4 regions of the Ureibacillus sp. 179-F W5.1 NHS genome follow, and region 3 is predicted to be linked to each of the others. Evidence: predicted binding sites of a transcription regulator. Region 3 holds the regulator's gene; each other region holds the start of a gene.

Region 1 (7,845 bases), on a different contig from region 3:
CAAATAAATCACGAATATCATCAAATACACCTGTATACGTTGCAGGATTTGAACGCGGTGTACGACCAATTGGTGATTGATCAATATCTATTACTTTGTCTAAATGTTCGATTCCTGATATGTCTTTATGGGCACCTGGTTTTGAGCGGGCACGATTCAATTTTTGAGCAAGGGCTTTATATAAAATTTCATTAATTAATGTAGATTTTCCAGAACCTGATACACCCGTAACGGCAATAAATTGTCCTAAAGGAATATCAACACTTACATTTTTTAAATTATTTTCTGTTGCCCCTTTAATCGTTAGTTTACGTCCATCCAATTTTCTTCGTTCAATCGGAAGTGGAATAAATTTGCTTCCGCTTAAATATTGTCCTGTAATCGATGAAGCGTTTTTCATCACTTCCAAAGGTGTTCCAGAAGCTACAATTTCTCCGCCGTGAACACCAGCACCAGGACCAACATCGATTAGGTAATCAGCGGCTAACATCGTATCCTCATCATGTTCAACGACAATTAATGTATTACCTAAATCCCTCATTTCTTTCATTGTTGCGATAAGTCGGTCATTATCTCGTTGATGGAGTCCGATTGAAGGTTCGTCCAAAATGTATAATACCCCTGTTAAACGGGAACCGATTTGTGTAGCAAGTCGAATTCGTTGCGCTTCTCCACCAGATAGTGTGCCAGCTGCCCTTGATAGCGTTAAATAATCTAGCCCAACATTTATAAGGAAGCTCAATCGCTCAGTAATTTCACGGATGATTAATCGGGCAATTTGCATTTCCTTTTCTGAAAGGTTTAATGTAGAGAAAAATTCATACATATCCCCAATCGAATGCTCGGTTGCTTCAGCAATGTGTAACCCTTCTACTTTTACAGCTAATGTTTCCGGCTTTAATCGATACCCTTTACACGTTGGACATGGTTGTTGGGTCATATATTTTTCCATTTGTTCCTTTACGTAATCGGAAGTAGAATCACGGTAACGTCGTTCAATATTACGAATAACTCCTTCAAATTCTATTTCCTTATCATGGACACTGCCGTATTCACTTTCATAATGGAAATGGATTTTTTCCTTCCCAGAACCATATAAAATTTTATCCATTTGGCTTTTCGGTATTTGTGACACCGGTACATCCATTGGGATACCATAGTGATCACAAACGGCTTTTAAAAGTTGTGGGTAATATTGGGAACTTGTTGGCTCCCAAGCAGCAATCGCATGTTCTTCCAAAGTCTTTTCCCAATCAGGAATTAATAAATCAAGATCTACCTCTTGTTTTGTTCCTAATCCGTCACAAGATGGGCAAGCGCCAAAGGGACTGTTAAATGAAAACATACGAGGCTCTAGTTCACCGATGGAAAAACCACACAACGGACAAGCATGATGTTCACTAAATAATAACTCTTCATGTTCCATCACATCCACTATCACTTTTCCATCAGCTAGTTTACATGCTGTTTCTAAAGAGTCACTTAAACGGGACGAAATCCCTTCTTTAATAACGATTCGATCGACTACTACTTCAATATTATGTTTTTTATTTTTATCAAGTTCAATGGAATCATCTAAATCCCGCATTTCTCCATCTATTCGAACACGAACAAATCCTTGTTTTTTCAAATCTTCAATTAGTTTAACATGGGTTCCCTTTCGACCCGATACGATTGGTGCGAATAGCTGCATTTTCGTACGTTCTGGATATTCCAATAAGCGATCTACCATTTGTTCGATTGTTTGGGAAGCAATTTCAGTTCCGTGATTTGGACAAATTGGTTTTCCAATTCGAGCAAATAGTAATCGTAAATAATCGTAAATTTCCGTAACCGTCCCTACTGTTGAACGTGGATTTCGACTAGTTGTCTTTTGGTCGATGGAAATAGCAGGTGATAACCCTTCAATTAAGTCAACGTCCGGCTTGTCCATTTGACCTAAAAATTGACGGGCATAGGCCGAAAGGGATTCTACGTACCGGCGTTGCCCTTCAGCATAAATCGTATCGAATGCAAGGGACGATTTACCAGAACCAGATAACCCAGTTATTACAACTAGCTTATCTCGTGGTATCGTTACATTAACATTTTTCAAATTATTTGAACGTGCACCTTGTACAACAATTTCAGTATTTTTCACTATTGATCACCCTTCCACCTTCAACTCAAATATCGTATCTCTCAATTCTGCTGCACGTTCAAAATCAAGGGCTTTCGCAGCTTCCTTCATTTCTAATTCTAAAGATGCAATCAGTTTTTCGATTTCAGATTTCGTCATTTTCTTACCTTTCGTTACTTTAGTAACGTAAGTTTCTTCCTCTTCTGCCGCTTGTGTAGCTCGAATTAATTCTGGTATTTTCTTCTGAATTGTTTTTGGTGTAATGCCATGCTCTTTGTTATATGCTTCTTGAATAGTTCGACGGCGTTTTGTTTCATCAATCGCTTTTTTCATCGAATCTGTTATATGATCTGCATACATAATGACATGACCGTTAGCATTTCGAGCTGCACGACCAATTGTTTGAATTAATGATCGTTCAGAACGTAAAAAACCTTCCTTATCTGCATCCAATATAGCTACAAGGGATACTTCAGGAATATCTAGTCCTTCCCGCAATAGGTTGATTCCAACTAATACGTCATATGTTCCTTTTCGAAGTTCTCTTATTATTTCGATTCGGTCTAGCGTTTTTACTTCTGAATGAAGATATTCTACTTTAATCCCCATTTCTTTAAAGTAATCTGTCAAATCTTCGGCCATTTTCTTTGTTAATGTCGTAACAAGTACTCGTTCTTGTCTTTTTGTTCGTTCGTTAATTTCATCGATTAAGTCATCGATTTGTCCTTCTATTGGACGTACATCGATTGTTGGATCTAATAATCCAGTTGGTCGTATAATTTGTTCTACCATTTCTGGTGTATGCTCTATCTCATATGGTCCAGGTGTGGCGGATACATAGATTGCTTGATGAATATGTTGTTCAAATTCTTCAAATTTTAACGGTCTATTATCCAATGCAGAAGGTAAACGGAATCCATGCTCTACTAATACGTTTTTACGAGCTTGGTCTCCATTATACATTCCTCGTATTTGTGGCAATGTAACATGACTTTCATCAACTACTAATAAAAAATCTTTTGGGAAGTAATCAAGCAACGTATATGGTGTTGCCCCTGCTTCTCTCAACGTTAAGTGACGGGAGTAATTTTCAACTCCCGAACAAAAACCCATTTCCCGCATCATTTCTAAATCGTAATTTGTTCGTTGTTCAAGACGTTGCGCTTCAAGCAATTTATCTTCTGCTCGGAATTTGGCTAACTGTTGTTCAAGTTCCTTTTCAATATTTTCAATCGCCTTCCGCATCTTTTCTTCCCGGGTAACGAAGTGGGAAGCTGGGAAAATCGCTACATGTTCCCGGTCGCCTATAATTTCTCCTGTTAAAGCATCCACTTCTCGGATTCGCTCAATCTCATCACCGAACAATTCAACTCGAATACATTTCTCATCCCGTGATGCTGGGAATATTTCGACCACGTCCCCACGAACACGGAACGTCCCACGGGTAAAGTTCACATCGTTTCTTTCATATTGAATATCTACTAATTTTCGTAGTAATTGATTACGTTCTATTTCCATTCCAGTTCGCAGTGAAACAACCATTTCACGATATTCCTCTGGATTCCCTAAACCATAAATACAGGAAACAGAAGCAATAATGATAACATCCTCTCTCTCAAATAATGAGGATGTTGCCGAGTGTCTTAATTTGTCAATTTCATCATTAATGCTTGAATCTTTTTCAATGTATGTATCGGTTTGTGGTACATACGCTTCTGGTTGATAATAATCGTAGTAACTAACAAAATATTCTACCGCATTATTTGGGAAAAATTGTTTAAATTCACTATAAAGCTGACCTGCCAATGTTTTATTATGGGCAATGACGAGGGTTGGCTTCTTCACTTCTTTAATAACGTTAGAAATTGTAAATGTTTTCCCTGTACCAGTAGCCCCGAGTAATGTCTGATGTCTTTTGCCCTCTTTTATTCCTTTAACAAGTTCTACAATAGCATTAGGCTGATCCCCACTCGGTTTATAGGCAGAATGCAATTCAAAAGTTTCGGTCATTTATCGTTCGTCCTTTCCACCCAAATGTTCTATGAATAAATTTTAGCATAACCAATCGAAAAATACGATTAATAAGCGAACGTACATTCTTAAAAAGATTATTGATCATATATCTAATACTAATTTTTACCATAGATTGGATTATTAAAACTTATAAAAGAAAAACGACGATCCATGTAAACATTTACTGCAAGGATCGACGCTATAATCTGCTTATAAATTTTTCTACTATTTCATCAACGAAGACTGCTTTTTATATAAAAATATATAGGAAAACAAATAAACCACCTTTAAGTTAATTGTCTACCCAAATGTTACATTCGGATTTAGACAACAACTCTTTAGGTGGCTTATAAAACTTGGCATTATGTTACATTAATGTCTCTTGCGATTCGTCCAACTCTTGAGATTCTTGTAACTCATTAAGCTCTTTTGTATAAGTATAAAACGCGTCTTCATTTCTTTCATCTAATGCACTATCGATGAGATCTTTCAACTGTTCAATTCTTTGCAATCTTTGCATGCGGTTTAAAAACAAGTCCAAATAAATGTCATTCAATAATTTTTCAGATTCGTTTGCATGTTGATAGTGTCCAACTGCCTTAAGAAAATCTGTGTATGAATAATATTTATCCATCGATAATCACCCCGATTCCCTTTTTTCTATTATAAAAAATCGGTTATCAATTTGCAATATATTCTGAAAAATATGTGATTTTTTCTTAAATTGGTGTTAGTAACAATTTATATGATTTCCTTACATATTAGCCAACAGAATTAATAGATTGAGGACTTTTGAATAAATTATTCCTTCCATTTATTATTTAAAATTTTATTTTTATTTAATTAAAAACGGAGAAATTTAAATTTAAGAATTTTTCAAAATTTCCCATTGAAATAGTTCTAATATCATATTATGATTTTCTTAAATCGGTTATATAGCATTAATTAGATATTGAAAAGGAGGATGTTTATGTTGGAAGATGTAAATGTTGTTAATTCTTATCATATCTCATTTAATACTTATTTAATCGAACCTATGGAACATGGAGAAAAACTATACTCTCGCGTTTACGATAAAAACGGAGAAATTATTGTCGAAAGAAAACCTCTTTACATAGTAAGAAAATCCTGTTATGCAATGGGCAGTAATTATAATGCAGCACGTATGGTTGCGAAACGTTTCTTTGGTAAAGAGAAACATAAATTGCCTATCATTATTTCTCATGATTATGGGATACCTTGTGTCTTCTTCCCGCTTCTATCTCCTGCGTCGCCTAGTAATGTTTGGATTGGACTTCATGCGATTATTAATATACGCCGTTTAAAAGACTTTACCGAAATTACTTTAAAAAATGGAAAAGAACTCGTTCTACAAATTAATTACTCATCCTTCTGTTCCCAATACGTATGCGCAACAATGCTGCAAAAATATGCTGCTAACCAGCGACTGATCATTCAAAATGAATTACCCTTTTGAGTAATTGTTGAAGCTTTATTTAAATATAATTTAAGCAAATCTTCAACTTGATTTCGAAGTCGTATATTTGAATATCTTCTAACTTCCATTATTTTCATATAATGGAATTGGTACTCAGTAAATAATTCATCGCGGTTTCCTTGAACAACTCTAAGCTGATGATTTTTCAAATAATCCTTTGTTTTTTTTAAATCATCTTCTGCGTATCTTCTTGCTTCATCAATTAAATAAATATAGGGACGCTTTAACTTAAACTGTCCATTTTCTATTTGTGCATGGTCTTTTTCTAAAACGATTAATAACATTGGTAAATAGATGGCCGCTTCTAGATATGGGACAGTTTCAATGGGAATATGTGCCATTAAAAAACCCTCCTAAACAGTAGAACACTTGTTCTTATTATTATATTACAACAAATTTTAAAAAATGCAATTACAGAATACAGGAAAATAATAGTATGTCTAAAGAGGATGATCTTTCGAGAGAAAAGCAATACTTTATAGTTAAAAATATGAATTAACTCTATTTGCTAATAACCGATGAATAAAATACATCTAAGAGTCATTCAGAAAATACGATCTATCTCTTATTATTAGACAAATAAATATAAAATAATAAAAACCTTTTCGATCAAGGAATTTCATCCTTATCGAAAAGGTTTTGAAGTAATTATTACTGTCCAATACGTGAACGTAAGAAGGCGTTGATGAAATCATCTAAATCTCCGTCCATTACCCCTTGAACATTACCTGTTTCAAAATTTGTACGGTGGTCTTTTACCATTGAATAAGGGTGGAATACATAAGAACGAATTTGAGAACCCCAACCAATTTCTTTCTGTTCTCCACGAATAGCAGCCAATTCAGCTTGTTGTTTCTCAATTTCAAGTTGGTATAACTTTGCTTTTAACATACTCATCGCTTTTTCACGGTTTTTAATTTGAGACCGCTCTGCTTGGCAAGAAACAACTACGCCTGTAGGAATGTGCGTAATACGAACAGCTGAGTCCGTCGTATTAATGTGCTGACCACCAGCACCAGTTGCACGATACGTATCAATTTTTAAATCTTCCGTTCGAACTTCGATTTCAATTTCATTATTAAACTCTGGCATTACATCACAGGAAACAAAGGAAGTATGACGACGTCCAGCTGAGTCAAAGGGTGAAATACGTACTAAACGATGTACGCCCTTTTCCGCCTTTAAATAGCCATATGCGTTATGTCCCTGAATTAATAAAGTAACAGATTTTATACCGGCTTCATCACCTGGCAAGTAATCCATTGTTTCTACTTTAAAGCCACGTTTTTCAGCCCAACGAGTGTACATACGTAATAACATCGAACCCCAATCTTGAGATTCGGTTCCACCAGCACCTGGGTGAAGTTCTAAAATTGCATTATTTTTATCGTATGGTTCACTTAAAAGCATTTGAAGCTCAAACTGATCCATTTTCCGTTGAAACTCTTCTAATTCATTACCTAGTTCGGATTGTAAATCTTCATCCGGCTCTTCTTTTAAAAGTTCTAACGTCATTTCTAAATTTTCATGGGTCATAATCAAGTCATTAAATTCATTAACGATTGCTTTTAAACCGTTTGCTTCATTGATGACTGTTTGTGCCGCGTTTTGGTCATTCCAAAAATCCGGCATCAGCATCATTTCATCCAATTCTTGAATACGCGCCTCTTTGTTTTCTAAGTCAAAGAGACCCCCTGAAGTCCGCCAATTTTGAGGCTGTAGTTTCCAACGTGTTTCTTACATCTGATAATTCAATCATTAAAAATCCTCCGTACTATATAATTAAATTGAGAGAACCGTACCATCATAAGATGACTACGGTTCAAGTTCATAAATAAAGGGTCTTCGATTTACTCTACACCATGGCAGTTTTTGTATTTTTTGCCGCTACCGCATGGGCATGGATCGTTACGGCCAATTGTATCGGATTTACGAATCGGTTGTTTTTTCTTCGGTGCAGCTTCTTCTTTCGGATTAACTGCCTGTCCTTTTGCAACCTCTTCCCGTTCTAAATTGTTGCGAATTTGGGCTTTCAGTGCATATTTCGTTACATCTTCACGAATAGAAGCAATCATATCTTCAAACATTGCAAATCCTTCTTGTTCATATTCGCGTAACGGATCATTTTGACCATAAGCACGTAAATGGATACCTTGACGTAATTGATCCATCGCATCAATATGATCAATCCATTTCGTATCAATTGAACGAAGTA
Region 2 (7,845 bases), on a different contig from region 3:
TAAATGTTGGAATTCCTACGGGAAGTACATCTTCCAAAACCGCGATAGTGTCATCTGCACCTTTCAACCGTTCAATCTTTTGAAGATATTTAGGCCGTTTATATCCGAGTAGCATCGTAGTTACCGTTTGGATCGACATTTCAACGGTTATATCTTCACGATCATTTTCGTCGACTGTAGATATTTTTACTTTCCAGTTTTCTGAGACAATATCATAAATGCCATTATTCCATTCCACTAATGGATCGCTAATATGGAATCGAATATGGAAATTAGGTTCATCGAAAGGATAACGTTCAAGAAATTTTAGCACATCCACAATTCTAGCCATAAAGTATGGTGAAACCTTTTGAATGATTTCACTATCTTCTAGTAAAAAGGCAACCGGCTCATTACCAGCTGTTTTTCCATAGGCATTGTATACCATTGATTTATGGGCTGATACAAAATTCCATAATCCTTTTCTTGCTTCTTCTTGTAAATAAACAATTTCATCTATATAAAAGTTTTCTTCCATAATGCGATAAAACATATAGCCTTGCGGTTTATTTTCCTCATCATAGTAAACAGCTGCTTGAAGCTGCACATTGGAATCAATAAATTTTTCTTCCCAATAATCTTCATGAAATTTTTCATTCCAAGCAATTGAATTTCGAATCATCGCTCCGTGGGCATGGGAGGCATATTTTTCATAAACATGTAAAACATCTTCATCTAGTGTGTCTACTCGTCGAATTTGACCAGCTACTTCTTTATAATTTGGGAATTGGGTATCTTTCACTTGAAATTCCACAATATCACTCATAATTTCCCAGCCCTTTTTCCGATAATAGGGAATCGAAAAGGGGAATAAATAAGAAATATAACGATTATCATTACGCATAACCGTTAATGTTTCTTTAATTAGCTGATCCATTAAACCTTGTTTTGAATACTCTGGATACGTACCGATTGCGGTTATTCCTCCCATTTCATAGGCGACTCCATAAATATTTACTTGAAACGGGAGACTTAAAATTTGAGATACTAATTGATCTCCATCAAACCAACCAAGGGCGTGTCCGACATGAAATTGTCGACTCTTTTCACTAACAAAACGCCGGTCTTTTTTTATGGACATGGACATTTGAAAAACATAGTTCAATAAATCAATGGATTGGCCCATTTCGTCCAATCGGATTTCCCGCATTACTAATCCTTTATGTTGAACCAACATGATCACCTATTCCGAAAATTTTTCATCGATTTTATACTTTTAAGATACGTTATCTTTTTACTTTTAATTCAATTAGTAAATAGATTTTGCCAGCTTTTTATGAATCTCACTTAAACTTATCTATTAAAATAACGAACGTAATAGTAGAATATCGTATCTTTCTATTATTATATGCTTGTGAAATCTATAATAATCACTATTAAAATAAAAACTCTTTTGAAATGAATTCAAAAGAGTTTTATCAATTTCTATGAGTTTAATTCTAGATGAGTTTTTAATGTTGATTTAACAGTTTCTAATTGTGTTTCATCAGGTATATAATAATAAATTCCATCAATTTTTGTACCATTACCGTCATTTATATATAGTTGCTCAATATTACCGAAACTATTTTTGTAATTTTTTTGCATCGTCATTAATTCATCATAAGATGCATTGACACGCACATTATCCTCAATTGATTCGAAAATGGATTTATAGTTCAATGCTGTATCAACGCTTACTGCTGAAGAAGCAATTCCTTGAATCACTTTTTTCTGACGATTTTGTCTACCAAAGTCTCCTTCCGGATCTTCATATCTCATTCGAACATAATTTAATGCACTATCTCCATCTAAAGTAATGGTTCCTTCAGGGAAGTTCGAACCGCCATATTCAAAGGCAAGGGTGTTATCTATCGTAATACCACCAACGGCATCAATGATGTCTTTAAAACTTTCCATATTTACTTGTACAACATAATCAATTGGAATTTCTAATAAATTTTCTACCGTTTTACGGGATAATTCAATACCACCATAAGCAAATGCATGATTGATTTTATCCATTCCATGTCCTTCAATTTCTGTATATGTATCACGTGGTATACTTAACATTTTAGAATCTTTCGTTTCCGGATTAACTGTTACAACAATCATCGTATCCGAACGACCAGAGTCACCTTCACGTTCATCTACCCCAAGTAACAATATCGAAATCGGTTCTTGTTCTTCCACATTGACGTTTACTTCTCGAAGTTCAGATTTATCTAGTTCTTCATATACTTTATCGACAGTATTCTTTGCATCAAAGTATACTTTTGCCACCAGACCAGCTACTGCCAAAATGAAAAGTCCTAACGTAATACCAACCCACTTCAGCACTTTTCGTTTTTTTGACTTCACTTTGTCTGTGCGTTTTTCTTTTACCACCTTTATGCCTCCTTTTAAATCTCCATATGTTGCTAATTAACTAGTGCTAAATGTAGCATATATTATTTTTTATCGATTGGCTACTCTTTTTGCAACCCCTTTTTTAATGTTTTTTAAATTGTCTAACTAGATTATATAGAAATTTTCATCCAAAAGAAAAAGGGAGCCCCCAAAACGGAAGCTCCTTTTCATTTATTTTGCATATTCGACTGCTCGTGTTTCACGAATAACCGTCACTTTTATATGACCAGGATAATCTAATTCTTCTTCAATTCGTTTGCGAATATCGCGTGCTAAACGGTGGGAAGCAAGATCATCAATCTTCTCTGGTTGTACGATAATACGAATTTCACGGCCTGCTTGGATTGCGTATGACTTTTCTACGCCATCATAACCTTCAGAAATTTCTTCTAGTTTTTCTAAACGGCGAATGTAGTTTTCAAGGGTTTCACTACGGGCACCAGGTCTTGCTGCTGATAAAGCATCCGCAGCTGCCACAATAACCGCAATAACTGACGTTGCTTCTGTGTCACCATGGTGAGATGCGATACTGTTAATTACAACTGGGTGCTCCTTATATTTAGAAGCAAGCTCAACACCAATTTCCACGTGACTACCTTCCACTTCATGGTCAATAGCTTTCCCAATATCATGAAGTAATCCTGCCCGTTTTGCTAATGTTACGTCTTCTCCAAGCTCAGCTGCCAGGAGTCCTGCTAAATGTGCTACTTCGATGGAATGTTTTAACACATTTTGACCATAGCTTGTACGATATTTCATACGACCTAAGATCTTCATTAAATCTGGATGTAAATTGTGAATACCCACTTCGAAGATCGTTTGTTCTCCAGTTTCACGAATTTGTTCATCCATTTCACGACGGGATTTTTCAACCATTTCTTCGATTCGAGCCGGGTGAATACGTCCATCTTGTACTAATTTTTCAAGGGCAAGACGAGCTGTTTCACGACGGATAGGATCGAAACCAGATAAAATAACCGCTTCTGGTGTATCATCAATAATTAAATCGATACCAGTAAGTGTTTCAAGTGTTCGAATGTTACGACCTTCTCGACCGATGATGCGGCCCTTCATCTCGTCATTCGGTAAGTTTACAACGGACACGGTTGTTTCAGCAACGTGATCAGCTGCAAAACGTTGTAGTGCAAGTGATAATATTTCACGAGCTTTTTTGTCAGATTCCTCTTTCGCACGTGTTTCCGCTTCTTTCGTCATGACAGCGATATCTGTTGAAAGTTCATTTTCAACTTGTCTTAAAATGATGTCTTTTGCTTCTTCTCGAGTTAAAGCTGCGATGCGTTCAAGCTCTGACGTTTGTTCTCGTACTAACTCTTCCACTTTACTTTCCATCTGTTCAATATGCTGTTGTCTTTCAGCTAGAGCTTCTTCTTTACGCTCTAAGCCTGATTCTCTCTTGTTCAGAGCATCATCCTTGCGATCAAGATTTTCTTCTCTTTGCAATAACCGGTTTTCTTGTTTCTGAAGCTCGTACCGGCGTTCACGGATGTCTTTTTCTGCTTCAGTTCGAATTTTGTGAGTTTCATCTTTTGCTTCAAGTAGTGCTTCTTTCTTAAGCGCTTCCGCTTCCCGCTTAGCTTCATCTATGATAAGCTCAGCTGAGTGTTTCGCACCATTCACTTTTGATTCGTTCACTTTTTTCATATAGAAATAGATAACAGCGGCACCGACGATGAGTCCAAGCAAAGCGGAGATAATGTATTCCATCATTCGAACACCTCCTCTTGCTATATTCGTTTCATTTTCAGTCGGCTCATACATTGACGAAAGTTTTTATCCTATTCAATCGGTTTTTATTGATGATTGAATTGCAACTTAGTTTTCAACATACTGCCTATTTCATTTCATAATTTAGAAATTATACAATTTTAATTGTATAGGTCCATCCCAGCTATGTCAAGGACTCCCGCAAGTAGAGACCTTTTGACTACTAGATAATTCGATAGAGTTTTACCTCATTCCATGTAGCACTTTCGATAAAATACTTAAAAATTAAGATATTTCTTATTATTTTAGGCAATTTCATCTTATTGTATTCACTCTGAGGAGAAAAGGTAGGTATAAAAAAATAGCAGTTGGGAATAATGGACTGCTTTAAAAAATTTTTTCATCGAATAGTATTTTCAAAAAATTTCACTAACAAAAAAAGTTGGAGGAAACATTACTTTCCCTCCAACTTTAATATAGAAAATTAATTTGACGATTAATTATTCTTCATCTAAAAGTAATGCTAATTCTTCATCCATTTCTTCTTCTTCATCATGGGCACCAATTGTATAGGATGTTGCCGCCATGCCGAAGGATTCACGAATTTTGTTTGAAATGTGATCACGAATTTCAGGGTTTGCTTTTAAGAAAGCTTTCGCATTTTCGCGTCCTTGACCTATACGTTCATCACCATAAGCATACCAAGAGCCGCTTTTTTGGATAATGTCTAGTTCTGCACCAAGGTCAACGATTTCCCCTTCTTTCGAAATCCCTTCACCGTACATAATATCAACTTCAGCAGTACGGAAAGGAGGAGCTACTTTATTTTTTACTACTTTAATTTTTGTTTTGTTCCCTACCATTTCAGTACCTTGTTTAATTGTTTCAGCACGACGAACTTCAAGACGGATTGATGCGTAGAATTTTAATGCACGTCCACCAGTCGTTGTTTCAGGGTTACCGAACATAACACCGATTTTTTCACGAACTTGGTTAATGAAGATCGCTAGTGTGTTCGATTTATTAATAATACCGGATAATTTACGTAATGCTTGAGACATTAAGCGGGCTTGGAGACCCATGTGTGAGTCACCCATTTCGCCTTCAATCTCAGCTTTCGGTACTAATGCTGCTACAGAGTCAATAACGATAATGTCAATGGCACCACTTCGTACTAATGCTTCAGCGATTTCTAGTGCTTGTTCACCAGTATCAGGTTGTGAAAGTAATAATTCATCAATATTTACACCTAATTTTTGTGCATAGACTGGGTCTAATGCATGCTCCGCATCGATAAATGCAGCTTGTCCACCTTGGGCTTGAATTTCAGCAATAGCATGTAGCGCCACAGTTGTTTTACCTGAAGATTCAGGACCATAAATTTCTACAATACGTCCACGGGGATATCCACCAACACCTAACGCTGCATCAAGGGCAAGGGACCCGCTTGAAGATGTGGAAATTTGACGATCCGATTGTTCGCCTAATTTCATAACTGAACCTTTACCAAATTGCTTTTCAATTTGTTTTAACGCCATATCTAAGGCCGCTTTACGATCATTACTCAAAATATTTCCTCCTTATTCTATATCAGACCATTTCTATCTCTTTCTTATATTTCTACTATACTTCTTTTTGAGACAACTTTCAAGAAAAAAGCGAACATATTTTCGTTTTTTAACAAAATAAAAATTTGAGCTATTAAAATAGCTCAAATTTCACTTTCCCCAATTAAAAATATTATCTTATATTAAATCTTTTCATAGCCTTTCTCAACTAACAAACGCATTAAGTAGCTATAAGCTAATTTGACCGCGCGAATGCGATTAGAATTTCTCATACCTAAAAGTTGAAGCTTACGGGTAATTGGTTCAGAATTACCGATGCTAAAGCCTATCCAAATCGTTCCCGCAGGCTGATCACCATGAGGTTCCGGCCCAGCTGCACCTGTTAGTCCAACGCCAATATCGGTACCAAACTTTTCTCGAACTTTTAATGCCATTGCAGCTGCACATTCACTACTAACAACACCGTATTGATCAAGTAAAGATTGTTCGATACCTAATTGTTGAACTTTTGCTTGTTCAGTATACGTCACCATACCACCGACTAATGTTCCACTTACCCCTGGAATTTCCGCTAATTCAGACTGGAAAAGACCAGCAGTTAAACTTTCTGCTGCAGCAATCGTTAAGTTATGATGGAGTAACATTTCAACAATTTTCGATGCTAAGGAGTCGTCATTATTCCCATAATGATACTCCCCAACAATAGCTAAAATTTCTGCTTCCTTCGCTCTAATTAATGGCCAAGCTTCCTCTTCTGTAGCCGCTTTTGCGGTAATTCGTAGTGTAACTTCTCCATCTCCAGCAAGGGGAGCAACCGTTGGATTGGTTTGGTTATCTAAAATATCTTGAACTTGTACTTCCAATTCTGCTTCACCAATCCCATAAAATCGTAAAACATGGGAAAGAATGATGCCACCTTCATTTAAACGAGCAGCAAGTTTCGGTTTCGCTTCGAACTGGAACATCGGTTCAATTTCCTTCGGTGGACCTGGCAGTAGTATGTATATACGTCCATCCTTTTCTAGAAGCATTCCGGGAGCCATTCCGTGATGATTTGCTAATACTTCGCTACCTTCTAGTATAAGCGCCTGTTTACGATTGTTTTCAGTCATCGTGCGTCCCCATTGGGCAAAAAATTGCTCAATATAAGATAGTGCCACATCATCGAATACTAAAGGTAATCCTAAGTGGTTAGCAATCGTTTCTTTCGTTAAATCGTCTTTCGTAGGACCAAGGCCACCTGAGAAAATAATTAAATCTGCTCGAGATTCCGCAATTTCAATAGCTCTTTTTAAACGGTCCCCGTTATCTCCAACAACCGTATGATAAAACACATTAATACCGAGCTCAGATAATTGAGTAGAAATAAACTTTGCATTCGTATTGGCGATTTGCCCTAGTAACAATTCTGAGCCAACAGCTATTATTTCAGCATTCATGTTTTAACCTCACTTATTTTGAGTTTACAAAGACACGACGATTTAAATAGAAATATTCCCAACCAGACCAAACTGTAAAGATTAATGCCACATAAAGGGCAATCATATCAAAAGGTATGTTCATTAAAGTGAAAATTGTATTGTGTAATAGAAGGGATGAGATAGCAACAATTTGAGCCCAAGTTTTAATTTTCCCTAATTGGCTTGCAGCTACTACTTCCCCTTCTCCCGCTAAAATTGCCCGTAAACCAGTTACAGCAAATTCTCGACTTAAAATAATAATGATGATCCAAGCAGGAGCCATATGAAGATCTACTAATACAATAAAAGCAGCACTTACTAATAATTTATCTGCTAATGGGTCAAGAAATTTCCCAAGGGTAGTAACTAAATTATATTTCCGTGCAAAATGACCATCAATCCAGTCAGTAGTAGAAGCGATAATAAAGATTAATGCTGCTACAAAATGATTGACTGGCATTTCTGCGCCTAAAAACTCCATTTTTCCCCAGTCAAAATCAAATAGTATTACAATCACAAAGATTGGAATTAAACAGATTCTCGAGACTGTAATCTTATTCGGTAAGTTCATTTGCTAACACCTTTCATTCGAAAGAAAATAGTCATCTGATAAAGATGACTATTGTTCTTCTTGTTGTAATGTAATGATAATATTTTGAGTCGTA
Region 3 (7,845 bases):
GTACCTGGTTATGAAGCACCATGTTACGTAGCTTGGTCAGCTCAAAACCGTTCACCTTTAATTCGTGTACCAGCTTCTCGTGGTTTATCGACTCGTATCGAATTACGTTCAGTAGACCCTTCTGCTAACCCTTATTTAGCATTAGCTGTAATTTTAGAATCTGGTTTAGAAGGTATTCGTCAAAAAATGACACCACCAGCTGCAATCAACCGTAACATCTATATTATGAGTGAAGAAGAGCGTAAAGCAAATGGTATTGACAACTTACCAGCTTCACTAAGTGATGCACTTGTTGCATTAGAAAACGATGAAGTTGTGAAACGTGCACTAGGTGAACATATTTATGCGAACTTTAGAGAAGCAAAAGAAATCGAATTTGATATGTTCCGTACAGCTGTTCACCCTTGGGAACGCGAACAATATATGAAAATGTACTAATCGTCATTTTCTCTACCCGGTATGCATTGATGTATACCGGGTTTTTGAATTATGAAGGAAATTAATATAAAATTTCTTCGTAAAGGGTGGTCACAGAGGGGAAAGTTTTTGGTTTCAATTAACGATTTTTCGTATAACGTGTAAATTGAAATATGGCGATTAATAGGCTAATCATACTGATCGCCCAAAAGATACTTGCCATTCCAATTTGAGCAGAGTTTTCTTCTGAAGCCATTGGATGATATTGATCGATTTCTAAATTAAAGCCATTCATAAAGAAATAAAAACTAATTGATAATAACAATAAGTGTAATAAAATAAAAGCATATGCTATACTATTTTTTCTGTTTTTAACCCACAACATGATAGTAGATAATGCAAAAATGAATAGAACAAAGGTAAAACCAATAGTTAATAAGCTTGGAAATTCCACTTCTACTAGCATTAAAATTACCTCCTTCCGACTCATCTTCATATTAACAAAAATTCCAATTTTATGAAATATACTTAAAAATTATTAACAGCTATAACATATATTGATTCAACAAGTTTTAGAGGTGTTGTAAATGGAAATTAGTTTTGTAGTATTCCCATTCATCATCGGGCTTGTTTTAGGTTCCTTTTTCAATGTAGTAGGATTAAGAGTCCCGAAAAATGAATCAATCGTCGAACCACCTTCCCATTGTTCAAAATGTAAACGGCGATTAACACCCCTCGACTTAATACCTGTAGTTTCATACTTATGTTTAAGAGGGAGATGTCGGACATGTGGTACGAAAATTTCTCCGCTCTATTTATGGATTGAACTTTTAACTGGCATTCTCTTCACGATGGCTACATACAAAATCGGTTTTACTTCGGAATTAGCAGTAGTTCTCCTATTTATCTCTCTATTAATCATTATTGTTGTTTCCGACATTGTTTACATGATTATCCCTGATAAAATACTCCTTTTCTTTTTACCTTTTTTAATTTTAGGCAGAATATTAGTGCCTCTTGATCCATGGTGGGATAGTGTTGTAGGTGCCATTATAGGTTTTGGGATGCTTTACTTCATCGCATTTGTGTCAAAAGGTGGTATAGGTGGGGGAGATATTAAACTTTTCTTTTTAATTGGACTTGTTCTAGGATGGAAGAATACGATTTTAACATTGTTTTTAGCTTCAATAATTGGACTAATTATAGGGATTATAACGTTAAAAGTAAGAGCAGAGGGTAAAAAGACTCCGTTTCCTTTTGGTCCGGCAATTGCTATTTCCGCTATTACTGTTTATTTCTATGGGGACTTGATTGTTAAGTGGTATATTATTCTCCTTTTGAAAGAATAATGGTTAAATTTAAAATAAAGAATTATAATAGTTCAATTTTGAATTTAGTACGGTTAATAAAATATAATTGTTAGTTAGTTCCACTATAGTTAAAGATTACTCCAAACTAAAGCTTGCTCTGAAAATCTGGTTTTATAGTTTAAAAGAAACAGCTTAATATACTTTAGTTCTTTAACTTAAATATAAATTGGAACCATGAGAACGTGTTCTAATTTGATATAATTTTGGTTTTTTAATGGTGAATTTTGTATAAATGTTATAATGTCAGTAAATGGATGTTAGACTAAAAATAGCTCGAGTGTAAAAAATTGACATGTCATTAATACTACTAATAATCAATGGGAGATTAATGAAATGAACTTTAAAAAAAGTATTTCCATATTAACTGTAATAACCCTTATATTTAGTTTAATCGGACCTATCCACTCCAGTGCAAATACATTTTCAGATGGAGAAATAAAGGATAATTCTATTGAAGCAATTGATATTAATACTAAGTTTGTCGAATCAGAATTAGAGGTACAAAAACCAGAACATAACATTATATATCCTGAACTAGCATTAGAAGAAACGGAATTTTCTAATATCCCAGACATTCAACCTATGTGTGGACCTTTATGTGGATTAATTGCTGTTATTGCTACAAGAGCAATAGTAAGTGGTGTATCAAGAGCAATTTTAAAAATTCAGCAGGTAAAACTATTAAAACTTTAGTACCTGCTCCTAAAAATGCTGCGGCAAATGCAGTTAAGAATTATACTACAAAGAGTGTGAAAGCAAATGGTAGAACTTACAGTGTTACCAAAACAGATATGAAACATTTTTTAGAACGCCATTCAATGAATCATTGGAATGGAAGTTGGGCACCGGGAAAAACAAGTCAAACATTTTTTTATCAAGGAATGACAATACAACGTTTAGATACAATTATTTTAAATGGTTTAAAACAAAATGCTAGTAAGTTACCATCTAGTGGATTTAAACAATTTAACTATACTTATAATAATATAACTTATGTTATTGGGGTTAATGGAACCACAAAAAGGGTTACACAGATTTATCCTAAAAAAACTTATGTTAATCCTTATTAGGAAGGAGAATTATGCTTGTTTAATGTAAAAACCTGGGTAAGCTATGACACTTGGCTTAGTGATCCACAACCAATAAATGAAATTGAGAAAAATTTCTATGTATTTGATGAACCGGAGAATGAAGAAATTCTTCGAAAGCTAATGAACCCAAGTATAGAAGAATCACCATATCCATTTAGAGGGTTCGTTCAAGTAACATATAACGGTCGTGAAATTTTTGGCCAAACAATATTTTCTTTAATTGACCATGTTTGGGCAACTTACCAAAGTTTATTAAAAGAAACATTTGAAAAAGGATATGCTAACGTATTTCATCCTGAAGGTGAAATAATAGCAATCTCTTTAAACACTGATAAAAAAAATCCCTCCCAACTTGAATTATCAGTTTTTCCTAACGACTTAGAATTTCGTAAAGATTTTATCTTACCAAAGAAAGCATTTATGAAAGCCATGTATGAAGGGCTAATAAAATATTATAAAACATATGCGACCTACTGTGAAAATGAAGATGTAAAGCAAAATTTAAAAATGGATTTAGAAACTTTTTTAAAAAATCCATTATATTAAGAGTTTAACTTAGATTTTTTAATAGTTTAAAACATAGCTGATAGCTACACTTTTACTTAATCATCTAATAGCGCCCGCGTGTTTTTGTAGGCGCTATTTATATGTTCGTTCAAAGTCTAAATGTAAATTAATCTATTTATTTTGAAGGTACTTTAACAGAAAAGATAAATCCTTTTAAAGGAGATAATTAACCCTATCTAGAATATTCTATAACAGTTTTATTTGTAATAGATTGATTCTGGAGGTGCTTAGATGAAACCGATTATTGGTGTGACAATGACGGAGAGCAATGGACAGTATTGTATAAATGAAGCGTATGTGAAGTCGATTTTAAACGCAGGTGGCATTCCATTTGTGCTACCCTTTGGTGTAGAAAAAGATGCGGTCCAATTTATTACAAAAATCGATGGCTTATTACTAACAGGTGGGGTAGATGTTCACCCTCATTATTTTCATGAAGAGCCTCATTTAAACTTAGGGCATGTGATGTTAGAAAGGGATCAAATGGAGATGGCACTTACTAAAGTCGCTTTAGAAAGAAAAATACCGATTTTCGGTATTTGTCGTGGAATCCAATTGTTGAATATCGCAATGGGAGGAAATCTTTATCAAGATATCAATTCCCAATATGAATCTACGCCCATCCTTCATCAACAAAGGGCAAGTAGATATGTACCATCCCACTATATTGAAATAAAGTCAAATAGTCATTTGCACCAAATCATAGGTAAAGAAAAAATTGCCGTAAACTCTTTCCATCACCAGTCAGTTAAAAATGTTCCAGATTCTTTTTCGATTTCCGCAAAGGCAACGGATGGAATTATTGAAGCGATAGAGTTAAAAGATTATCCATTTTGTATAGGGGTTCAGTGGCACCCTGAAGAAATGGCAGTTACACAAGAAGAACATTCTCAAAAATTATTTAAAGCCTTTATTGATGCGAGTAGTAAAACAAATTAATTGTTCGTGTTCGTATTAATGAAACTATAATCAATATACGAAACAAGGTTGTGCCTCAGTCGATTAGACTACGAGACAACCTTTTTTAATGAATTCGACGATATAAGCCTACTACTTTACCTAATATGCTCACTTGGTTCACTAGAATTGGATCCATGCTAGAATTTTCAGGCTGTAAGCGGAAATGAGTTTTTTCTTTAAAGAAGCGTTTTACAGTTGCTTCATCATCTTCTGTCATAGCAACGACGATATCTCCATTATTCGCAGTAGAAGTTTGTTTTACGACTACGTAATCTCCATCTAAAATACCTGCTTCAATCATGGATTCACCCATTACTTCTAACATAAATAATTTTTCTTCGCTCGTACCATAAGTATCTGGTAGTGGGAAATATTCTTCAATATTTTCAATTGCAGTTATTGGCAAACCAGCTGTTACTTTCCCTACAAGAGGAACATGTACGACGGATTGTTTTTGAACGGTATCCGTTTCCCCATCTAAAATTTCAATAGCGCGCGGTTTTGTAGGGTCGCGTCGGATAAGTCCTTTACTTTCTAAACGAGCTAAATGCCCATGCACAGTGGAACTGGATGCTAGACCTACCGCTTCGCCAATTTCACGAACCGATGGTGGATATCCTTTCGTGCGAACTTCTTCTTTTATGAATGCTAAAATATCTTCCTGTCTTTTTGATATTTTTTTCAATTCTCTCACCTCTTTAAGTGAATATGTATCTCTATTAATTACATATAGTATATCAGTGATAGAACAAAAAAGCAAACATAGGTTCGAAAATAGTGTTGACAAAAACATGTGTTCGTATTAAATTAAGAACATACATTCCGAACAAACATTCGAAAAGAGGTTGAGAGTTATGAAATGGTTACAAAAAAACAGCTATATTGTAGTATTATTCGTCGCTTTCTTCGTTATGGGAGCAATTTTATTGATTACAGACAATGGCGATATAACATACGAACAAATTGAAATTCAACACGGTGATACTCTATGGACGTTAGCAGAACAATATCGTGGTAAAATGACTAAACAAGAGTGGATCCAAAAAGTTAAAAATGAAAACAATCTTATTGGAGAAAACATTGTTGCAGGCCATGATTTAACGATATTGGTTAATGAAGATAGCGTTTATATGGCAAAAATAGAGAATGAAGACGATCTTCATTCAGTAGAGGTAGCGATTAAAAATAAATGAGTAAAAATAACAAAGCCGTCATCTATACACGGGTAAGTACAGAAAAAAATACGCAAGAAACGTCCTTGGTTCGTCAAGAAGAAGAATTACGCAACTATGCTGAAAAAATGAATTATCAAGTATTGCGAGCATTTCAAGATCAGCATAGTGGATATGAAGTAGAACGGGAAGGGCTTCTTGAAATGTTAGACTATATAAAAGAAAACAATGTACCTGCTTTATTTGTTCAAGACGAAACACGTTTAGGACGTGGTAATGCGCGAATGGCAGTTTTACATTTGCTTCAAAAAAATGGGACAATCGTTTATTCATTAAATAATGCCGGGCCCCTTTCTTTAAATGAAATGGATACGATGTTGCTAGAAATTTTAGCGATTGTAGAGGAATATCAACGGAAAATACATAACGCTAAAATTAAAAGAGGAATGAAACGGGCGGTTGAAAATGGATATCGACCAGAAAAAAATATTAAAAATCGTCATTTACACGAAGGACGAGAACGGATCGATGTACCAATCGAAGAAATTGTTAACCTACGAAATAAGGGGCTAACATTTCATGAAATTGCATCAACGCTAAGAGGATTAGGCTTCCAAGTAAGTAAAGCGACAGTGCACCGACGATATACTGAGTATATGGAAGAACTTGAAGACTAGTTAAATAATAGGTGGGGCATGTTCTGTGGAACTTGTCCCATTTTATATTTAAATCTAGAAGTCTAACTGCAGAAAATGAATGTTTATAAACAGAAGAAATTGAAACGTTTTTACAATTTGTTCGTATCTATTAATATAGAAAGTTCTAACAAAATGACGGAGGTGGAGTGGTGGAAATGTTTAAAGTTATTACGCCCGAGGAGTTTGGTACTTATTTTCACTCAGGAGAATATGAAACGATTTATCGACAAACGACTGAGGAATTTCAAAACTTAATTTCCATTGAGCAGTTTACAGAATTAGCCCGTTCATTTAATGAAGGTGTAACTAGTTACCACATTAAGTTTCGTACCAATATGTTAGATTCCATTCATTATGTTTGGTTAGATGAGCGAGAGGAAAAAGCAATTTCCGTTTCCTTCGATGAAACGGGTATAATTCAAAGACTTATTTTGAAACCATACGTCATCTATCCGAAAACAGATAAACGATTAACAAAGAATCGTTACGATATGCCGATTAAAGGGGAATGGTTTGTTTTTTGGGGTGGTTTAAATGAGTTTATCAATTATCATTATGTCTATGAGAGCCAACGATATGCTTACGATTTAGTTCAAGTTCAAAATAACAAAACTTATAAAGAGAACCCATCGAAAAATGAAAATTATTACGCTTTTAATCAAGAAATACTTGCTCCAGCTGATGGGAAAGTCGTGAAAATTATAAAGGATATAGAAGATAATGTCCCTGGGGAAATGAATCCGGATGTTCCGGAAGGTAATTGTGTCATTATCGAACACAAACATAAAGAATATAGTATGCTTGCTCACTTAAAACAACACTCTATTCAAGTTCAAGAAGGAGAAATTGTCTCTGCGGGGCAATTTATCGGTTTATGTGGAAATTCAGGAAATTCTTCTGAACCCCATTTACACTTCCAAGTGATGGATACTGTAGATTTCACAAAAGGGAAGTCTATTCGAATTCGTTTTCATGATGGGAAAGAACCGATACAAGGGGATACGGTCTCAAGTTTTAATTAGTAATTTAATATAGAATAGACAATCTAAGCATCTTAAAAGGGTGCTTACTTTTTTGTATTAAATGAAACAAAGTTAGGGAATATAAAATGTTTGATTAACAAATAGTTATTATTTTGCAAAGGTGTTTTACTTGCGCTTCTCTCCATTTTTCCTTACCTTTGAAGTATTGAATATCTTCGTTTAGCGTTTAAAATAATAGTAAGTATTTATTATGATGATTTATATTTCATATTGCTAAATGGTTGAGATAGAAAGGTGAGAAAAGGATGTTATCAAAAGAAAAAATTGCTCGTATTAATGAGCTGTCAAAAAAGGCGAAAGAGGGTAAATTAACGGAAGCTGAGGCAAAAGAGCGTACTTCCCTTAGAAAAGAGTATTTAGAATCATTCCGTTCTTCTTTCCGTAATACAATCGAAAATGTACAAGTCTATGATGCGGATGGAAATGACGTTACACCAGATAAAATTAAAGAAATTCAACGAAATAAACTGAATTAAAGAAGATACTAATGTGACATATTTAAATAAAGTATGACATAATTCTAAAAT
Region 4 (7,845 bases), on a different contig from region 3:
AGTGTAGCGAAATAAATAGGATGGATGAATGAATGAAAAAGGAGCGGATATAAATGACAACAGAATTAAAAGGTCGATTCGGTCGATTTGGTGGACAGTTCGTACCTGAAACATTAATGACAGCTTTACAAGAATTGGATGCTGCTTATGACAAAGTCAAAAGCGACGAATCTTTCCAAGACGAACTTCGCTACTACTTAAAAAATTACGTAGGGCGTCAAACCCCTCTCTATTTTGCTGAACGTTTAACCGAATATTGTGGTGGAGCAAAAATTTACTTGAAACGGGAAGATTTAAATCATACAGGAGCTCATAAAATTAATAATGCCCTTGGGCAAGCACTTCTTGCGAAACGTATGGGGAAAAATAAAATTGTTGCTGAAACTGGTGCTGGTCAACATGGTGTTGCTACTGCCACTGCCTGTGCCCTTCTCAATTTAGACTGTATTGTTTACATGGGAGCAGAAGATGTTAAACGGCAAGCTTTAAACGTCTTCCGCATGGAGCTCCTTGGCACAAAAGTAGTCGCCGTTGATAAAGGTTCTGCCACATTAAAAGATGCGGTAAACGAAGCATTACGCCACTGGGTAACAAACATTGAAGATACCCACTATATTTTAGGTTCTGCTATGGGTCCTCATCCATTTCCTACAATTGTTCGTGATTTTCAACGGGTGATTGGTGATGAAACTCGGGAACAAATATTAGAATTGGAAGACCGTCTACCTAACGCTGTTGTGGCTTGTGTTGGTGGTGGTAGTAACTCTATCGGCATGTTCTATCCATTTGTTAAAGACGAAGATGTCGCTTTATATGGTGTAGAAGCTGCAGGGAAAGGAATTGAAACAGGGATGCATGCTGCTGCTATTCAAGGTGGTCAAACTGGTGTTTTACACGGAGCATTTATGTACTTATTACAAGATAACAACGGCTTTGTTCAAGAAGCCCATTCCATCTCTGCCGGTCTGGATTATCCTGGGGTCGGACCAGAACATTGTCACCTTCACGAAATCGGGCGAGCATCTTACGGTACCGTTACAGATGATGAGGCGTTGGAAGGAGTTAAGTTACTTTGTCGCACGGAAGGTATCCTTCCCGCCTTGGAAAGTGCCCATGCCATCTATTTTGCAGCCAATCTCGCAAAAACAATGGCACCCGATGAAATTCTTGTCATTTGCCTATCTGGTCGTGGTGACAAAGACGTTCATACAATTTCTGCTGCCCTTGGAGGTGACCTTTCATGAGTTTGTTAAAGAAAACGATTTTATCTATCACAGCTCAAGGCCATAAAGCATTTGTACCGTATATAATGGCTGGCGACGGTGGTTTAAATAAATTACAACCGACGATTTTAAAATTACAACAGCTGGGAGTTACAGCAATTGAAGTTGGGATTCCCTTTACAGATCCAGTTGCAGATGGACCTACGATTGAACGGGCTGGTGAACGGGCTTTAGCAAATGGGACCACTTTACACACTGTCCTTGAAACATTAACTTCCTTTGCGAGTGAATTGACGGTACCCCTTGTAGCTATGACCTATTTAAATCCTATACTAGCCTATGGAACGGAGAAATTTGCTAAAGATGCCCGGGCTGCCGGTATCCGTGGAGTCATTATTCCAGATATGCCCCTCGAGGAAAGTGAAATTGTTCAGCCTGCTTTAAAGAATGCATCGATTGATCTTGTCCAGCTTGTATCTTTAACGAGTACTCCAGAACGGATTGAACGTTTAACAAAAAGAAGTGAAGGGTTCATTTATGCTGTCACTGTAAATGGGATTACTGGTGCCCGGTCCTCCTTTGCAACCCAATTGGATGAACACTTTAAAAAAATTCAAACGTATACGGATACACCTGTTTTAGCAGGCTTTGGTATTTCAACACCTGATCACGTAAAAAGTTTCGGATCATTTTGTAGCGGGGTAATTGTTGGTAGTAAGATTGTTGACTGTCTAGTTCAAGATGATTGGACTACCATTGAAAACTTAGTGAAAGCTTCAAAAACAGTTGCTATGAAGTAATCCTTTAAGGCCATTGAATCTTTATATTCAATGGCTCTTTTTTATAAATATAAAAAAATAGTGCCGACTTTAATAGAAGCCAGCACGTTTTATATCGTAATAAATTTAACGGGATGCTTTTGGTGGTTGGCAAACATCACATTTACGTTGGTTATTATTTTTAAATTTCGTAAACGTTTTTTCAAAATGACTACCACAGGCACATTGGAATAATAATTTTTGAGAAAACCCATGGAATTCCGTTGTTAGTAACTTACTATCTGAATTATTTTCAACAAATTGTTTAATTTTATCAATCGTCCATCGTTTGTTCATTTTTTTACTCCTTATATCGTTTAAATATCTTTCGTTGTTTCTTTAATCGTCATCTAAAATAGAATCCTTTTATATCAATATTCATTTTATTCCTGATTAAACCACAGTGGTTCTTTGTCATCAACATCGCCATTATAATTAATTAAAATTTCTTCTCCAGCTTTTATATCTTTAAATGCATAAAAATCAAAAGTATGATTGTTAAAATTAATTTCGTAAATAGCATTCGGTTCATAGGAATGATTAAATAACATTCCATACCCTAAAAGGATTGCAGTATGATTAATTCCATACTCAAAAGCGTAATCAGCGAGGAGGGTTTGTTCAATATGTTGATGTTGGTCATTTGGATAGGAAATGACTGGTGCTTCGTGTAATAGCTCCCCTTTTTTAATATCACATGTTGCAAATACCCCTCTATTGAATTCTCCATCACTTAGCGGAGATGTTTTTACTTCAATCATGTTGTTCGCCTACTCACTTTTAAATTTTCTTTCTAACTGTAACATTAATTTGCATATTAGTAACGAATTTTTCATTTTAAAACTTCTTTATAAACTTTTTTGTTGCATTAAACTTCCCAACAGACGAATAGGCACATTCCCCTTTTTTATTGTTACACGCCTTCTTTTTAGAATATTCCTTTCAGTCAATATTATTTATTTTTCTAACAAAAAAGTGCAAATCCCTTTGATTTGCACTTCTGTCTTATTTATGAAATTGCTTTTAATTTTCTGTTTAATTTTTCTAGCATATCAATTGTCATTTTTTCTAAATTATACTGAGCTTTAAAGCCCCATTCTTCTACTGCCGCTGAAGAATCAATGGAGTTTGGCCAGCTATCTGCAATCGCTTGACGAGTAGGATCTACGTCATAGTCCATTTCAAATGTTGGAATATGCTTTTTAATCTCCGCTGCAATTTGCGAAGGCTCGAAGCTCATTGCAGTTATGTTAAAGGCGTTACGATGTTTTAATTTTGAGCCGTCTGCTTCCATTAAATCTACAATCGCTTGCAATGCATCTGGCATATACATCATGTCCATATAGGTACCCTCTGCAATGTATGAGGTGTAGCGACCATTCTCAACCGCTTTATAATAAATATCTACTGCATAATCCGTTGTACCGCCACCAGGAGGAGTTGCATATGAAATTAACCCTGGGAATCGAACGCCACGCGTATCTACTCCATAACGAGTAAAGTAATAATCACATAATAGCTCCCCGGCTACTTTGTTTACGCCATACATCGTCGTAGGGCGTTGGAGCGTATCTTGCGGAGTATTATCCTTAGGTGTTGATGGACCAAACGCTCCAATGGAACTTGGTGTGAAAAATTGCAAATTTAACTCCCGTGCTACTTCAAGGGCGTTCATTAACCCACCCATATTTAAATTCCATGCAAACTGGGGATTTTTCTCTGCTGTTGCAGAAAGTAATGCAGCCATATGAATCATCGTATCCGCACCGAATTGTTTTGAAAGCTCATACATTCGGTTCTCATCAGTTACATCTAACACTTCAAAAGGACCATTAACGTCCTTTTCTTTACGGATATCCGTAGCTAAAACGTTGTCTTTTCCATATATATCTCGTAATTTTACAATAAGTTCTGATCCAATTTGACCCAATGCACCCGTGACAATAATTTTTTTCATATATATGCACCCTCCTCTGATGATAAACAAATGTACACTCCGAAAATACAATAAAACGTTGTTATATCAATGTTTTTGGCGATTTTTATTATAACCCGTTCACTTATAAAAGACAATACTTAATTGTTTGTCTTTTTTAAATATTTGTTCTCCATAGCATATGCAACTTCTTTAAGAGATGTAAAAAAGCTAACCAAATCCATACGAGTCCTACCTAACGAATGATTTCGGTAAGATTCTGAATCGGTTAGCTTTTATTTTATTTAATCAACAGAAGAATAGGTAATCGAAAAAATCGAATAAAAGGGAAATTTACGACCATCCTCAAAAGACAACGTCCCTTTCGTTACATTAAAAGCGGAAATAATGCCTGTTGCTTTAAAAATATGATTGTCTTCCCAAAGGCCTAATTCCACTTCCGCTTTATTATGATAGGCAATTTGCAGTTGCTCACTAAGTTCCTGCAATGCCCATTCGTCTAATTCGGGTTTTTTAACGTAATCATCCTTCTCATGCCATTCTCGTAATAATTCCACGTGTTCTGGCAGCATCATTGCGTTCCATTTAATATTTCCACGGTCTCGAATCATCATCTTCACCTCTTGTCATAAAATGTTCGTGACCTACTCTCTAACACCACTTTATTTTTTATGACCACCTACTAACTGGGCCCGTTTAACGGCTGTTCCTGCTTCTGTATAAGAAACGGCACGTAGAACTGCTGTAGAGCCATGCTTTGACCGTAAATAGTCCATTGTTGCACCTAGTTTTCGTTTTCTCCATTTCCTATCATCAAACAAACTTAGCTGCATGGAGTTTTCGGATTCTAACTTCGAAATGCTTAAAGAAATTTGCCTTACCGGGCGTTCTGCATAATGTTCATCGAGCAATTGCTCACATACTTTATAAATTTTCATCGTGTCGTTCGTTGGCTCGTCAATCGTCCGTGCTCGATGAAAACCACCTCCGAAAGCATCTTTACTATAACTAACCCCAAGGGAAATCGTTCTTCCAACTTGATACGCTTCCCTTGCTCTTCTTGCCACGTCCTCACACATTTCGAGAATGACAGCAAGAATTTCACTACGACTTCGATAATCCCGCATTAGCACTTGCCCTTTCCCAAAACTAATTTGCCCTTGTGCTAACGGTGCACCAAGCGGGGATAAATCAATTCCCCATGCATGATAGTAAAGCTGATTACCCATAATACCAAAACAATCTTCTAATGTTTTTAAATCGGTATTAGCTAAATCACCTACTGTAAAAATTCCCATATTATTTAACGTACGTTCTGTTCTGCGACCGATTCCCCACATTTCTGAAAGGGGGGATAAGGGCCAAAGTTTTGTAGGAACGTCTTCGTATGTCCATTTGGCAAAATCTTTCTTTTTCCCTTCTAAATCTAGTGCAAGTTTTGCCATTAACATATTAGGTCCCATTCCAACGGCGCTTGGTATTTGAAATTGTCGATAAATACTTTCTTGAATAAATTTAGCTGTTTCTTCTGGTGGTCCCCACAGTTTTTCAGTGCCACTAAGATCAACAAAGCTTTCATCGATGCTATAAACGTGAATTGCTTCCTTTGGAACAAATTGATTAATTAAATTCGTAATTTCCATCGACATTTGCACGAAAAATTCCATTTTCGGTTCAAATAATCGAATATCAGGATGTTTTGGAATTTCAAAAAGACGAGAGCCTGTTTTAATACCAAACCGTTTCTTCATCGGTGGTGATGCAGCAAGCACAATACTTCCCTTTTGCTGGAAGTTCCCTATAACCGCAATCGGTACTTTAAGGGGATCAAGATTTTCAAGCATCGCCATACAACTGGCATAAAAGCATCGCATATCGATACAAATAATCGGTCGATTCGGTGCATGTTCGTACTTTTCCAATGAATTTGTCTCATCCGCTTCTCTATCCTTCAACCCATGCATCACTACACCTCCAATTTATCTATTATTAATATATACGAACATTCGTTCTTATATTCATTTTAAAATGAGATAATTGAGACGACAAGAGGAAGTATATGGAAGATACTGAAAGGCGCTAGTGGAATATATTTCTTTCACCTTAAAGCGAGAGTGCTGAAACACGGTTTACTACAAAGATGCTAAGTTACTATTTTTATCCCACAAGTCACTCCCCTCTCCCCATCACTTATTGAAATGAAGATGATTGAAATGCAATGATTATATATAATAGAAATATATATAAGGGAGAAATGCATAATCAGCAAGTGAAAGAATAAAACTTAGAATAAAAGAGATACCTGAAAAAAATCGGATATTCTATTTGCAAACATTGAAAATACATAACGGTATCCACTTTAAGAAATGACCATTATCGCTAGTCAACTTCCTAATTAGTTACACGAGTTATAGAGGAATATACTAAGGGAAGGAATAGAATAAATATTTTTTGAAAATTAATTGTATCGACAATAACTGATAAAATCCCCTCTTTATTGGAAAAAAACGAATAAATTTGATAGGCTTAAAGAGTTGTCAACTTTTTTAATCATATTAAAAATCGTGAAAACTTTTTGAAGAAAGGAATTTAGGATGAAGAAAATTTCAAATGTTTTTTGGATTTCCGTTGCGATTGTTCTCGCAGCAGTTATATTCGGTGTTGCCGCCCCAAAGAGTTTTGAAGAAGCAACAGGAAATTTACAAGCATTTCTTACGTCGGCATTTGGATGGTATTATTTAATTTTGGTTACAATCATTGTAATTTTTTGTGTTTTTCTTATATTCAGCCCTGTTGGAGCGATAAAATTAGGAAAACCTGATGAGAAACCTGAATTTTCAAGACCCTCCTGGTTTGCCATGTTATTTAGTGCAGGTATGGGGATTGGCCTTGTCTTCTGGGGAGCAGCAGAACCGCTTTCCCATTTTATGGACCCCCCACTAGCTGAACCAGAAACAAATTCAGCATATAAAGAAGCGATGAGATACACATTTTTCCATTGGGGGATTCATGCATGGGGAATATATGCAATAGTGGCGTTAGCATTAGCTTACTTCAATTTCCGTAAGGGAGAACCCGGTCTCATTTCCGCTACATTAAAACCAGTCTTAGGAAAAAAAGCAATGGAAGGCACTTTTGGAACAGTAGTAGACGTTTTAGCTGTTGTCGCAACTGTTGTTGGTGTTGCAACAACTCTAGGATTTGGTGCAACACAAATTAATGGAGGGTTATCTTATTTATTAGGGATACCTAATAATTTTACCATTCAATTTATTATCATAGCTGTTGTTACCGTTCTATTCATCATCTCAGCATCAACTGGATTAGGTAAAGGAATCAAGATTTTAAGTAACACAAATATGTTTGTGGCAATTGCATTATTAGTTTTAATGTTTATCGCGGGACCTACAATCCTCATCTTAAACATGTTTACTGATTCACTCGGTGGCTATATACAAAACATAATTCAAATGAGCTTCCGTATCGCACCACTTAATGAAGAGCATCGTTCTTGGATTAATGACTGGACAATCTTCTATTGGGCATGGTGGATTTCATGGGCGCCATTTGTTGGTATTTTTATCGCCCGTGTATCAAGAGGTAGAACGATACGAGAATTTGTCGTAGGGGTTTTATTACTTCCAGCTCTCGTAAGCTTTATATGGTTCTCTGTGTTTGGAACATCAGCAATCGAGGTTCAAAAAGCTGTAAATATAGACATCTCTCAATTGGCTACTGAAGAAGTTTTATTTGCCATTTTTAATGAATCATCTTGGTCGTTCATTCTATCTGTCGTAGCAATTGTACTTGTTAGTACATTTTTCATTACATCTGCTGATTCCGCAACATTTGTGCTTGGTATGCAAAC

Evidence for each region. The regulator LexA, encoded in region 3, represses DNA repair genes until DNA is damaged. The targets are predictions, from matches to a motif close to CGAACATATGTTCG.
Region 1: the regulator LexA is predicted to act here: its motif matches at 4,206-4,219, upstream of uvrB (excinuclease ABC subunit UvrB).
Region 2: the regulator LexA is predicted to act here: its motif matches at 5,812-5,825, upstream of recA (recombinase RecA).
Region 4: the regulator LexA is predicted to act here: its motif matches at 5,977-5,990, upstream of ACH0B5_RS13385 (Y-family DNA polymerase).

Annotation. Positions count from the first base shown of each region.
Region 1 is NZ_JBIQFG010000013.1:5,405-13,249, forward strand. Features, by position in the region: gene uvrA (excinuclease ABC subunit UvrA) at 1-2,140, opposite strand, end outside; gene uvrB (excinuclease ABC subunit UvrB) at 2,147-4,129, opposite strand; gene ACH0B5_RS08085 (IDEAL domain-containing protein) at 4,500-4,766, opposite strand; gene ACH0B5_RS08090 (competence protein ComK) at 5,103-5,609, shown strand; gene ACH0B5_RS08095 (YhjD family protein) at 5,588-5,971, opposite strand; one part of gene prfB (peptide chain release factor 2) at 6,282-7,313, opposite strand; one part of gene prfB (peptide chain release factor 2) at 7,315-7,386, opposite strand; gene secA (preprotein translocase subunit SecA) at 7,481-7,845, opposite strand, start outside.
Region 2 is NZ_JBIQFG010000003.1:12,931-20,775, forward strand. Features, by position in the region: gene ACH0B5_RS02425 (GNAT family N-acetyltransferase) at 1-1,213, opposite strand, end outside; gene ACH0B5_RS02430 (LCP family glycopolymer transferase) at 1,465-2,406, opposite strand; gene rny (ribonuclease Y) at 2,599-4,152, opposite strand; gene recA (recombinase RecA) at 4,653-5,720, opposite strand; gene ACH0B5_RS02445 (competence/damage-inducible protein A) at 5,903-7,159, opposite strand; gene pgsA (CDP-diacylglycerol--glycerol-3-phosphate 3-phosphatidyltransferase) at 7,173-7,751, opposite strand; gene ACH0B5_RS02455 (helix-turn-helix domain-containing protein) at 7,800-7,845, opposite strand, start outside.
Region 3 is NZ_JBIQFG010000008.1:22,711-30,555, reverse strand. Features, by position in the region: gene glnA (type I glutamate--ammonia ligase) at 1-438, shown strand, start outside; gene ACH0B5_RS05925 (hypothetical protein) at 557-883, opposite strand; gene ACH0B5_RS05920 (prepilin peptidase) at 1,005-1,766, shown strand; gene ACH0B5_RS05915 (hypothetical protein) at 2,121-2,480, shown strand; gene ACH0B5_RS05910 (hypothetical protein) at 2,537-2,857, shown strand; gene ACH0B5_RS05905 (hypothetical protein) at 2,873-3,424, shown strand; gene ACH0B5_RS05900 (gamma-glutamyl-gamma-aminobutyrate hydrolase family protein) at 3,677-4,384, shown strand; gene lexA (transcriptional repressor LexA) at 4,470-5,090, opposite strand; gene yneA (cell division suppressor protein YneA) at 5,260-5,598, shown strand; gene ACH0B5_RS05885 (YneB family resolvase-like protein) at 5,595-6,254, shown strand; gene ACH0B5_RS05880 (M23 family metallopeptidase) at 6,431-7,297, shown strand; gene ACH0B5_RS05875 (DUF896 domain-containing protein) at 7,564-7,794, shown strand.
Region 4 is NZ_JBIQFG010000033.1:1,149-8,993, reverse strand. Features, by position in the region: gene ACH0B5_RS13420 (phosphoribosylanthranilate isomerase) at 1-15, shown strand, start outside; gene trpB (tryptophan synthase subunit beta) at 54-1,244, shown strand; gene trpA (tryptophan synthase subunit alpha) at 1,241-2,023, shown strand; gene ACH0B5_RS13405 (hypothetical protein) at 2,129-2,338, opposite strand; gene ACH0B5_RS13400 (SET domain-containing protein) at 2,425-2,802, opposite strand; gene ACH0B5_RS13395 (L-threonine 3-dehydrogenase) at 3,051-3,998, opposite strand; gene ACH0B5_RS13390 (YolD-like family protein) at 4,262-4,588, opposite strand; gene ACH0B5_RS13385 (Y-family DNA polymerase) at 4,640-5,941, opposite strand; gene ACH0B5_RS13380 (glycine betaine uptake BCCT transporter) at 6,572-7,845, shown strand, end outside.